DNA from 3 places in the Methylosinus sp. shoA genome. Region 3 is predicted to be linked to each of the others. Evidence: riboswitches for the same ligand, from Rfam matches in the RefSeq annotation. Region 3 holds a riboswitch; each other region holds the start of a gene.
What was found. Region 3 has a riboswitch for cobalamin ahead of metE (5-methyltetrahydropteroyltriglutamate--homocysteine S-methyltransferase). Riboswitches for the same ligand answer to the same signal wherever they lie in the genome.
Positions count from the first base shown of each region.

Region 1 (3,264 bases), 510 kb from region 3:
CCGTTGTCCGAGCATCCATAGGCGCGTGCGGACTCGACGATCTGGTCGAGGTGCGTTTCCGTTTCGAGGTTGCCGATGAGGTATGTCCACCTGTTGGAGCCGACGAGCGCGATGGTGCTCGGCCGATTGCAAACGGCCAGGCACTGGACGGGCGTCACCGTGATCGTGTGATCGGCGGCAAGGCGCTCGCGCAGCGCATCGGCCAGCAGCACCCCCGGCAGGTCGTAGCCTTCGCCATCGGGAACCGCCCGCCGGCAGCTTACGCATACGAATACGGTAACGGGCTCATCGGACATGGTCGCCGCTAAGCCTCCACCGCGATCGAGCTTTCTGTCCTCTGCCAGAACCATCCGACCAGGGCGCCGGTCAACGCCCAGAGCACTGCGTGCACGACAAGAGAAGCGGATGCGAACCGAGCCGCAAGCTCGGCGGGCGTTCGACTTGCTTCCTCGGCAGCAGGATGAGGGGCGCCCACAATGTGCGGGGCGAGCAGAAGCACGAGGCCCAGGGCCGGCATCGCGAAGCCATTCGGGCGCAATATCAACCACAGGGCTGCGGCAGTCGCAGTCGCAGTCGCGACCCACCAGATCTGTCGCGCCACGAGATCGGCCGCCATCATGCCGGGTAGCTCGGGCGGAAGGCCCAGCGCCGGCGCAAGACCGGTCACGACGAACCCCGCAGCAGACCAGCCCAGAGCTCGCCGCGTGTCGATGGGATCGTTGGCGATCAGTAGCCCGGCGAGCAGCAAGAATGCGAAGCCGACGGCCGTCGCCATCGTGACGGTGCTGGTGTAGAGCGTACGCTCGATACCCTCGGTCGGCGCCCATTCGGCCTCACCTGCGGCCTCGTCGCGCCCGCTATGCGCCAGGACGAGGCGAGCCTCCCCCGTCGAGCGCCCACCGTGCCGCAGGGAGTTGCTTTCCGCGGCTCGGTTCTCATACGTCTCCGCGGCGAGGATCAACGGCGTCGTGGTGAAATGCTGCAGCGCCGCGACCAAAACGCCAGCAGCGAAACCCGCCGCAAGGGCGGTCGCAAGAACGCGGGCAATCATTTGAACCCTCGCTCAGTGGCAAGGAAAGCTGAGAGCGTGGCGTGTATCGTGGCCGGCATTGTGGATTGTCGACGAATGCGAAAATCCCGCCGTAAAGACGAGAGCAACGCCGACGAAAAGGGCCAGGGCCACGGCCTGGAGGCTCTCGGCTCTCTGACCGGCGGCCGACAATGGTGCGGAATGGGACTGTGCGTTCACGAGGCTCTCCTTGACCACCCCTCCGGGGTCATGATGAGTTGGCTGGTAGCGAGGACGGTCGGTCTCCTGGCTCTCGGGTCCATGTGCCTGATCGCCTTCCCGGTTTCCCAGTGGCATACTGATCAGACACTCACCGATCACAGTTGCGGGGGCAGCTACGGCTTCACCCTGCTGAAGGCATACCGTATTCCCATGACCCCTTGCGGGGAACCGTCCCCGGTTTGATAAAGGCTGCCAGAGTGTCGCGTCAATGGAAATCGGGATTTTGACCCGATGGAGAAGGGTAAGGGGGACGTTTCGATGCAGGCGGTCGAAAATGACGAAGCCCGGCACAAGGAAAAGATGCAGAAGCGCAAGGCTGCGCAAGATGCCGAGGTTTCGGAAAAAACCGTCGAGAAGGGGCTTCTGATCGTCCACACCGGCAAGGGCAAGGGTAAGTCCACGGCGGCGTGGGGCCTGCTGCTGCGCGCTCTCGGCCGCGGCATGCGCGTCGGCGTGGTGCAATTCGGCAAGGGAGCCTGGGAGACCGGCGAGCGCAAGGCAATCGAGAAGTTTGGCGACCAGGTTGTTTGGCATACGCTCGGCGAAGGCTTCACTTGGGAAACTCAAGACCACGCTCGTGACATGGCCGCCGCCGAAAAGGCCTGGACGACAGCCAAAGCCCTCCTGGCGGACCTCTCGTTCCGGCTCGTCATCCTCGACGAGATCAACATCGCGTTGCGCTACGAGCACCTTGTCCTGACCGACGTCATCGAGACGCTACGCACTCGCCGGCCGGACTTGCATGTCGTTGTCACGGGCCGAAATGCCAAGCCAGAGATGATCGAGGCCGCCGACCTCGTGACCGACATGACCCCGGTGAAGCACCACTTCGCGGCCGGCGTGAAAGCCCAGGAGGGCATCGAGTTCTAGCGGCATGAAAGCCATCATGTTCCAGGTTCCGGCTCGGACGTCGGCAAATCGCCGATCGTCGCCGACCTTGCAGTCAAGCCGCAAAATATGTCAAAACAACGCTGCGGTGACGGCCGACGGCGGCGAGATCGGTCGCGCCCAGGCGTTGCAGGCGCGCGCGGCGCGCGTGCCGGTGCCGACATCCCTTGGGCAGGAAAGCCGTATGCCCGGATCTGTGAGGAGGACGAAGCCGAAGGCTAAGCTCCTCGACCCAGGCTAGGCCTCGAGCCCCCGTTCATCCATCGTCACCGTGAGCCTTGTGACCGTCTCTTGCTCGCTAAAACCAGCGGCCCCGCCCGTACCAGCCACCGCCTCCAAGAAGCAGAATCAAGAGAACGATGATGAGAAGCGTCTGGGTGTCCATAACGTTCATCCCCTTGCATCCCAACGCCTCGCCTTGGCTTTCTCTAGTTACTTTGTTTTGGCATGGCCAGGCTTGGGCCCATCAACTGGCGGGATGCCACCATGGCATCCGCCCACTGCTCGCAATAGTTCGCGTCCTGCTCCGAGCTTTCAAGCGCTTTCAGATTTTCAGCAGCTGGATCATCGTAAGCGCCGTTGCGACCCCATTGATTCTTCGGGTTCGGAAGGATTTTCGGATGTGAGATTCTTCTGAGGGACAGCCATGTCTCTGGAAGGATCCGAAGATGAACGAGAATGCGACGATCGAAACGGCTTTTGGCGCAGGATTTGTCGGACGTGTGGATTTTCGTCGTTCACGTTCGGGCAATCGGCTGTGGTCGAAGGAGCTGAAGGGCCGGATCGTACGAGAGAGTCTCGCGCCTGGAGCGCGCGTCGCCGACGTGGCCCGCAAATATCGGATATGCGCGCAGCAATTGACGCAGTGGCGCCGCCAGGCGCGCACCGGGCGGCTCGCGCTGGTGACCGACGGTCCCGCGGAGTTCGTGGAGATCGAGCTCGAGCAGCCCTCCGTTCGTAACGAGAGCGATGCGAAGATCGAGATCGTCGTCGGCAAGGTCGTGTTACGGCTGGATCAGGACACCGCGTCGACGCGCATCGCCGAGATCATGACGGCGCTGGAGCGCGGCGCGTGATCATTCCGT
Region 1 covers NZ_AP046091.1:1,217,797-1,221,060, reverse strand. Annotated here, with positions in the region: gene AC6IW9_RS05515 (DUF1636 family protein) at 1-296, opposite strand, end outside; gene AC6IW9_RS05510 (CbtA family protein) at 305-1,051, opposite strand; gene AC6IW9_RS05505 (CbtB domain-containing protein) at 1,064-1,249, opposite strand; cobalamin riboswitch at 1,289-1,479, opposite strand; gene cobO (cob(I)yrinic acid a,c-diamide adenosyltransferase) at 1,523-2,161, shown strand; partial or broken gene AC6IW9_RS05495 (cobyric acid synthase) at 2,166-2,375, shown strand; gene tnpA (IS66-like element accessory protein TnpA) at 2,848-3,255, shown strand; gene tnpB (IS66 family insertion sequence element accessory protein TnpB) at 3,252-3,264, shown strand, end outside.
Region 1: another riboswitch for cobalamin. It lies ahead of AC6IW9_RS05505 (CbtB domain-containing protein); the one in region 3 lies ahead of metE (5-methyltetrahydropteroyltriglutamate--homocysteine S-methyltransferase).

Region 2 (3,264 bases), 310 kb from region 3:
CAGGACATCCGCTTCCTCGCTCCGGCCGCCCCGCGCCGCATCATCGGTCATGGTCGCGCTCCTATATAAATCTATAATGCCGATTGTTAAAGTAGATTATGCGCCGTTCGGCTCGCATCGAAAGAGGCATGCTGCGGAACGCAGCGTTCCATCATGGCCTCGCGATCATCCTCGCGAGGAACGTTATTCTCGCGCGGCTGGAACGGCCGCTACGGAGAATGGCCGTGAGGGGATCGCTCATGTCGGAGATTCGTGTTCTCGCTATTCCGGGCTCGCTGAGAAGGGCGTCCTACAACCGAAAGATCGCAGAAAGCCTGCAGGCGCTCGCGCCCCGCGGAATGAAGATCGCCGTCTACGAACATCTTGCCGATCTGCCGCATTACAATGAGGATCTGGACCATGACGAGCCGCCGCCGGCGGTGCGTTCGCTGCGCCGGGAGATCATGGAGGCGGACGCGGTCTTCTGGGTCTTTCCCGAGTTCAACCATTCGGTTCCGGGCGTGCTGAAGAATCTCGTCGACTGGGCCTCTCGTCCGCTCGGCGCGGCGGCTCTGTTGGGCAAGGTCTCGGCGCTCGCGGTGGCGAGCCAGGGCCATGGCGGTCATCGCGGCATGGCGGAGCTCGCGCGCATTCTGCGCGATCTCGGTGGCTTCGTGGTGCCGGCGCCAGAAGTCTGCATCCAGCGCGCGCACGAGCGGCTGGCGGTCGACGAGCTCGGCGCTCTTCGATTTGTCGATGCGCGGACGCGCTCGTCCCTGGAGCTGCTGTTGAAGTCGCTCCATCGCGCCGCGATCGACAAGGCGGGAGAGCACGCCGCGATCCCCTGGCGTGAGTTTTTGTCGCTCATACGGTAAGACATGGCGAAATCAGGCTTCTCCATGACATGGACGCCGTCCTCGGCGACCTCGATGCGATAGTCCGGATCACGCACCTGCGCGGCCAGTGTCGCAATGTCCTCTGGAGTCGTCGCATTAGGCTTGCGGTCTCGCAGCGCCATCAGTCCGCCGCCGAAGCCCTGGGGCAGCGCTTTCGCCTCGCGCGCCGCGTAATATTCGCGGCGCGCCCGGTCGAATTCACGGATCGCCGTCCGGCAGTGTGGACTCACCTGCACCGCGAGAACGGCCGTGACGTGGAGTTCGGACACGAGCCCCATCGGCAGCGCATTGACGCCGGTCGTGTCGGCGTCCGTCAGCTCGGTGACATTGTCGATCCCCATCAGGATCGGCGCATCCCTGCGCCGGTCGCATGCGAGGACGCCCCGGAGCGCAAACGCCCGGCGGCCGCAAGCGATCCCCCTGGGACACCCCGCCCGAGGACTTCGATGTTGTCGCGGCAGGTCTCCCGGCTCGCGGGTCGTCGTCCCGGTCCGGCCTTCCCGGAGCCTCGTGGCTCCAGTGGCGCATAATCGACTTGCCGCTCACAGTTGCGGGGGCAGCTTCGGCATCGGCCCGGAGGCTCACCGAACTCCCTCTCGGCTCCGGCCCGCAATGGGCCGGAGAACCACGACGATTGCATTCTTTCGATTTGGTGGGCGCTTGTCGAGCACCCGGCACGATCACGCGCCTTGCTCGACGGCGTCGGCTCCAGCCTGGGCGATGATCCCATCCTGGAACGATAGAGCGGCGCTATCCAGTTCGCGAGCTGGCACAGGAACGGCATGTGAACACGTTCCGGGAATTTTCCGGGACCCTATGCGCCCATTCCGGGACTTTGAGATGTCTTGTTCCCTTTCAGGGCCATGACCGGCCCCGCCGAGGTTTCAAAACATTTCGGTTTTTCAGTGAGTTGTATGGTACCGCCACCCCGGCTCGAACGGGGGACCCCCAGATCCACAATCTGGTGCTCTAACCAACTGAGCTATGGCGGCCCGTCAGCGGGCGGGAAACTAGAAGCATCGCCGCTTCTTTGCAATGCGAATATCGCCACGGCGCGCGAAATCCGGGCGGCGCCGCCTCGCCTTGGCCGATGTCCGAATCTCTGCTTAACATGGGGCGCGCCGCATGCCTCTCGCCCGCGGCCCCGCGAGGACCGCCCGCCGATGAAAATCACTTTGATCCAGATGAACTCCGTCAGCGACAAGGCCGCCAATCTCACTGCCGCGAGCGCGCTGATCGAGCAGGCCGTCCGCGAGGAGCGGCCCGACTGGATCTGCCTGCCGGAGGTGTTCGACTTCATCGGCGGCAACCGCGCCGACAAGGCGGCCGCCGCCGAAACGCTGCCGGGTGGGCCCGCCTATTCGCTGTGCAGCGAGCTCGCCCGCCGCCACGGCGTCTTCATTCACGCCGGCTCCATTCTCGAAAAGGTCGAGGGCGAGGAGCGCCTCCACAACACCACGGTCGCCTTCGACCGGCGCGGCGAGGAGGTCGCCCGCTACCGCAAGATCCATATGTTCGACATCACCGCGCCGGACGGCGCGCAATATCGCGAGAGCGCCGCCTTCAAGCCGGGCGACGCCGTCGTCACCTATGATTGCGAGGGGCTCACCATCGGCTGCGCCATCTGCTACGATCTGCGCTTCCCCTATTTGTTCCAGAAACTCGCCGAAAAAGGCGCGGACCTCATCGCTCTTCCCTCCGCCTTCACGATGGTCACCGGCAAGGATCATTGGGAGGTGCTGCTGCGCGCCCGGGCGATCGAGAGCCAGACCTATATCGTCGCTCCCGACCAGACCGGCGCCCACAAGACCCGCCATGAGACACGCGTCAGCTATGGCCATTCGCTCGTCGCCGATCCCTGGGGCCATGTCGTCGCCCGCGCGTCGGACGGCGTCGGCATCGTCTCGACGCGAATCGACCCCGAGCGCATCCGCAAGGTGAGAGCGATGATCCCCGTGGCGACCCACAAGGTCGCGCTGCCGGCCTGACGCCTTCTCCCCTTCCCCCGAAGACGCATAACTGGCGGAGCCGCCAGCGGAATTCCCGCACGCTCTTGCGCGCATCGGCAAATTATGGCTAAAATATTGGTCTGCTTACAATCCGAAACAGGATGGGCGCCGAAAATGTGCGCCGGCAGCGGGGGGAGCAAAAATCATGGCGTCGCGTCCGAAAAACCGCGAGGCGGGCACGTTTGCGCCCGCACCGATAGCATGACCAAGAAAATCGAGCCAGGGCACACTTTGACGCGGGCCGCCCTGCGTGAGGCCGTCTACAGTTGTTGCCCGACGCTGTCGCGCGCCGAAGCCCGCCAGATACTCGACGCTACTTTCGAGGAGATCAGCGACGCGCTGGTCCGCGGCGAGCCGGTGAAGCTGCGCTCTTTCGGCAG
Region 2 covers NZ_AP046091.1:2,034,582-2,037,845, reverse strand. Annotated here, with positions in the region: gene AC6IW9_RS09190 (FAD-dependent oxidoreductase) at 1-51, opposite strand, end outside; gene AC6IW9_RS09185 (NADPH-dependent FMN reductase) at 240-854, shown strand; partial or broken gene AC6IW9_RS09180 (DUF6513 domain-containing protein) at 872-1,240, opposite strand; cobalamin riboswitch at 1,315-1,520, opposite strand; tRNA gene AC6IW9_RS09175 (tRNA-His) at 1,791-1,867, opposite strand; gene AC6IW9_RS09170 (carbon-nitrogen hydrolase family protein) at 2,039-2,863, shown strand; gene AC6IW9_RS09165 (integration host factor subunit alpha) at 3,086-3,264, shown strand, end outside.
Region 2: another riboswitch for cobalamin. It lies ahead of AC6IW9_RS09180 (DUF6513 domain-containing protein); the one in region 3 lies ahead of metE (5-methyltetrahydropteroyltriglutamate--homocysteine S-methyltransferase).

Region 3 (3,264 bases):
TGTTCGCCGAAATACTGGACCATGTCGTTGCGCTCGAATTCGCCATGCACCAGCACGTCGACGCCGATTCTTTCCTGCCAGCGTACGGCGTCCTCGATCTTCTCTCGCAGAAAAGCGTGATAATGCGCATAGCTCAGCGCGCCTTTGAGATAGGCGGCGCGCGCCTTGCGCACCTCCTCCGTCTGCGGAAAGGAGCCGATCGTCGTGGTCGGGAATGATGGAAGGCGCAAGCGGTCTTTCTGAAGACCACGCCTCTCTGCGAACGGGAGGCCGCGACGCGACATTTCCGGCGTCAGCGACGCGACGCGCCCAGCGACGGCGCGATCATGAATCTTGTCGGACGACCTGCGCGCCCTTGCGGCGGCCCCGGAGGCCTCGAGCGCGTCTGCGACCGCCTCGCGCCCGTCTCGGAGCGCACGGCCGATCGTCGCGAGCTCCAACACTTTTTGCGCAGCGAAAGCGAGCCAGCTCTTCAGTTCAGGATCGAGCGTATCCTCGAGCGCGAGATCGACCGGAACATGCAGGAGCGAGCACGAGGGCGCGACTTCGACACGCTCCGCGCCGCGAGACGCGACCGCGGATTCGAGCCGATCGACGATCGTAGGCAGGTTCGCGCGCCATACATTCCGGCCGTCGACGACGCCGAGCGACAAGACGAGATCGCCGGGCGCCTTCGCCGAGACGGCGTCGAGCTGGCCGGGCGCGCGAACGAGATCGAGATGCAGGCCGGCTATCGGCAGCGCGACGGCGGTTTCGAGATTGTCGCCGAGGCCGCCGAAATAGCTCGTCAGCATGATCTTCAGCGAAGGAATTTCGCGCGCGAAGATCGAATAGGCGCGGAGCAGCGTTTTGCGCACCTTCTCGTCGAGGTCGAGGACGAGACAGGGCTCGTCGAGCTGGACCCACTCCGCGCCCTTTTCCGTGAGACGCTTCAGCGTTTCGACATAGACGGGAAGGAGGCCGTCGATCAGATCGATCGGCTCGAAGGACGCGTCCTTGCTCTTGCCGAGCAGGAGATAAGTAACGGGTCCGAGAAGGACGGGCCGCGTGCGATAGCCGAGCGCGAGCGCTTCCGAAAACTCATTCATCGGCTTTTGCGACGACAGATCGAATACCTGCCCGCGCGTGAACTCGGGAACCATGTAATGGTAATTGGTGTCGAACCATTTGGTCATCTCGAGCGCCGGCGCGCCGTGCCCCTGATGATGAGCATGTCTACAGGGAGCGGCGCCGGACGATCCACGCGCCATGGCAAAATAGACGTCGAGCGGAACCTCGCCGCCGCGCCATCCGTAGATCTCCGGCACGGCGCCGACCATGGCGCTCACATCGAGCACATGATCGTAGAGAGAGAAATCATTCGAAGGGACGACGGTCGCCCCGAGCATCGCTTGACGCGCCCAATTGGCGGCGCGCAGCTCCGAAGCTGTCTTCGCGAGCGCCTCGGCGTCGGACTTGCCCGCCCAAAAACTCTCGAGCGCGAACTTCAGTTCGCGGCGCGGACCGATGCGCGGCGCGCCGAGCGTCGCGACGGCGATGGCGGAAGATGTTCTTTCATTCGACATTTCGGCAGACCCCATTCGCATTGGGGGCAAAAGGCCGAGCGGTCGCGAGCGGAAAACCCCGTCGGAGAACGTCTCCGACGGCCGCGAGCGATCCACCGGGGCGCCCCGCCCGAGGATTTCATGACGTCGCGGCAGGTCTCCTGGCTCGCGGGTCGTCGTTCCTGTCCGGCCTTCCCGGAGCCTTGCGGCTCCAGTGACACGAGATGGACGCGGAACTCGCCGCTCACAGTTGCGGGGGCAGCTCCGGATTCGCCCGAAGGCTCACCGAATTCCCTCTTGGCTCCGACCAGGAATTGGCCGGAGAACCACGACGAAAAGCATTCTTTCGATTTGGCGGGCGCTTGTCAATCATGATATAAAGATATCTGAATATCATTATATCAGCGCCGACGTTTCGTGCCCGGCACGATCACGCGCCTTGCTCGACGGCGTCGGCTCCAGCCTGGGCGACGATCCCGTCCTGGAACGATTGAACCCCGGAAACGCCGATCGCGCCGACGATATCGCCGCGAAAGACGAGCGGAACCCCGCCTTCGACCGGCGTGAGGCCCGGGAGATTCAGCGTCGCGACACGGCCGGAGGCGATGACCTCTTCGAGAGCTTTCGTGGGCCGCTTGAACAGGGTTGCCGTTCTCGCCTTGTGTATCGCGATCTCGCTCGATGCCGCCTGCGTTCCGTCGAGCCGCTGCAAGAAGACGAGATGCCCGCCGTCGTCTACGATCGCGACGGCCACGCTCCATCCGTTCCGCGAGGCCTCCGCTTCGGCCGCCTCGGCGATTCGCTTCGCGTCCTGAAAAACGAGCGAGTACTTGGTCTTCATCGTCGGTCCTCTCGAAAAATCGGCCCGGGTCACGCCGCCCAGGAAGGCGACGAGCGCAGGCCACGGTCCTTGATCGGCGTGAAGCGGCGCCTCTGCGGCCCGACGTAATTGGCGGACGGCCGGATGATCTTGTTGTCGACGCGCTGCTCGACGATATGCGCGCACCAGCCCGACGTCCGGGCCATCACGAACAGCGGCGTGAACATCGCCGTCGGCACGCCCATGGCGTGATAGGACACGGCGCTGAACCAATCGACATTGGCGAACATGCGCTTGCTCTCGGCCATCACCGCCTCGATGCGCTCGGCGATCTCGAACATCTTCATGGACGCTCCGTCCGCGGAGAGCCGCTGCGCCACGTCCTTCATCACCTTGTTGCGCGGATCGACGGTCGTGTAGACGGGATGGCCGAAACCGATGATCACTTCCTTCGCCTCGACGCGCCGGCGTATGTCGGCCTCCGCCTCGTCGGCGCTCGCATAGCGCTTCTGAATTTCGAAAGCGGCTTCATTCGCGCCGCCGTGCTTGGGCCCGCGCAGAGCGCCGACGGCGCCTGTCACCGCGGAGTACAAGTCCGCGCCGGTGCCGGCGATCGAGCGCGCGGTGAAGGTCGAGGCGTTGAACTCGTGCTCGGCATAGACGACGAGCGTCGTATGCATCGCCCGCACATGCGCCTCCGCAGGAGGCCGGCCGTGCAGAAGGTGCAGGAAATGCGCGCCGATCGAATCATCATCGGTCTCGATGTCGATCCGACGGCCATTGTGCGCATAGTGATGCCAGTAGAGCAGCATCGAACCGAGCGAAGCGAGCAGGCGGTCGGCGATGTCGCGCGCGCCGGAGTGATTGTGGTCGGCCGCCTCCGGCAACACGCAGCCGAGC
Region 3 covers NZ_AP046091.1:1,728,696-1,731,959, reverse strand. Annotated here, with positions in the region: gene metE (5-methyltetrahydropteroyltriglutamate--homocysteine S-methyltransferase) at 1-1,565, opposite strand, end outside; cobalamin riboswitch at 1,679-1,890, opposite strand; gene AC6IW9_RS07770 (GlcG/HbpS family heme-binding protein) at 1,975-2,385, opposite strand; gene prpC (bifunctional 2-methylcitrate synthase/citrate synthase) at 2,415-3,264, opposite strand, start outside.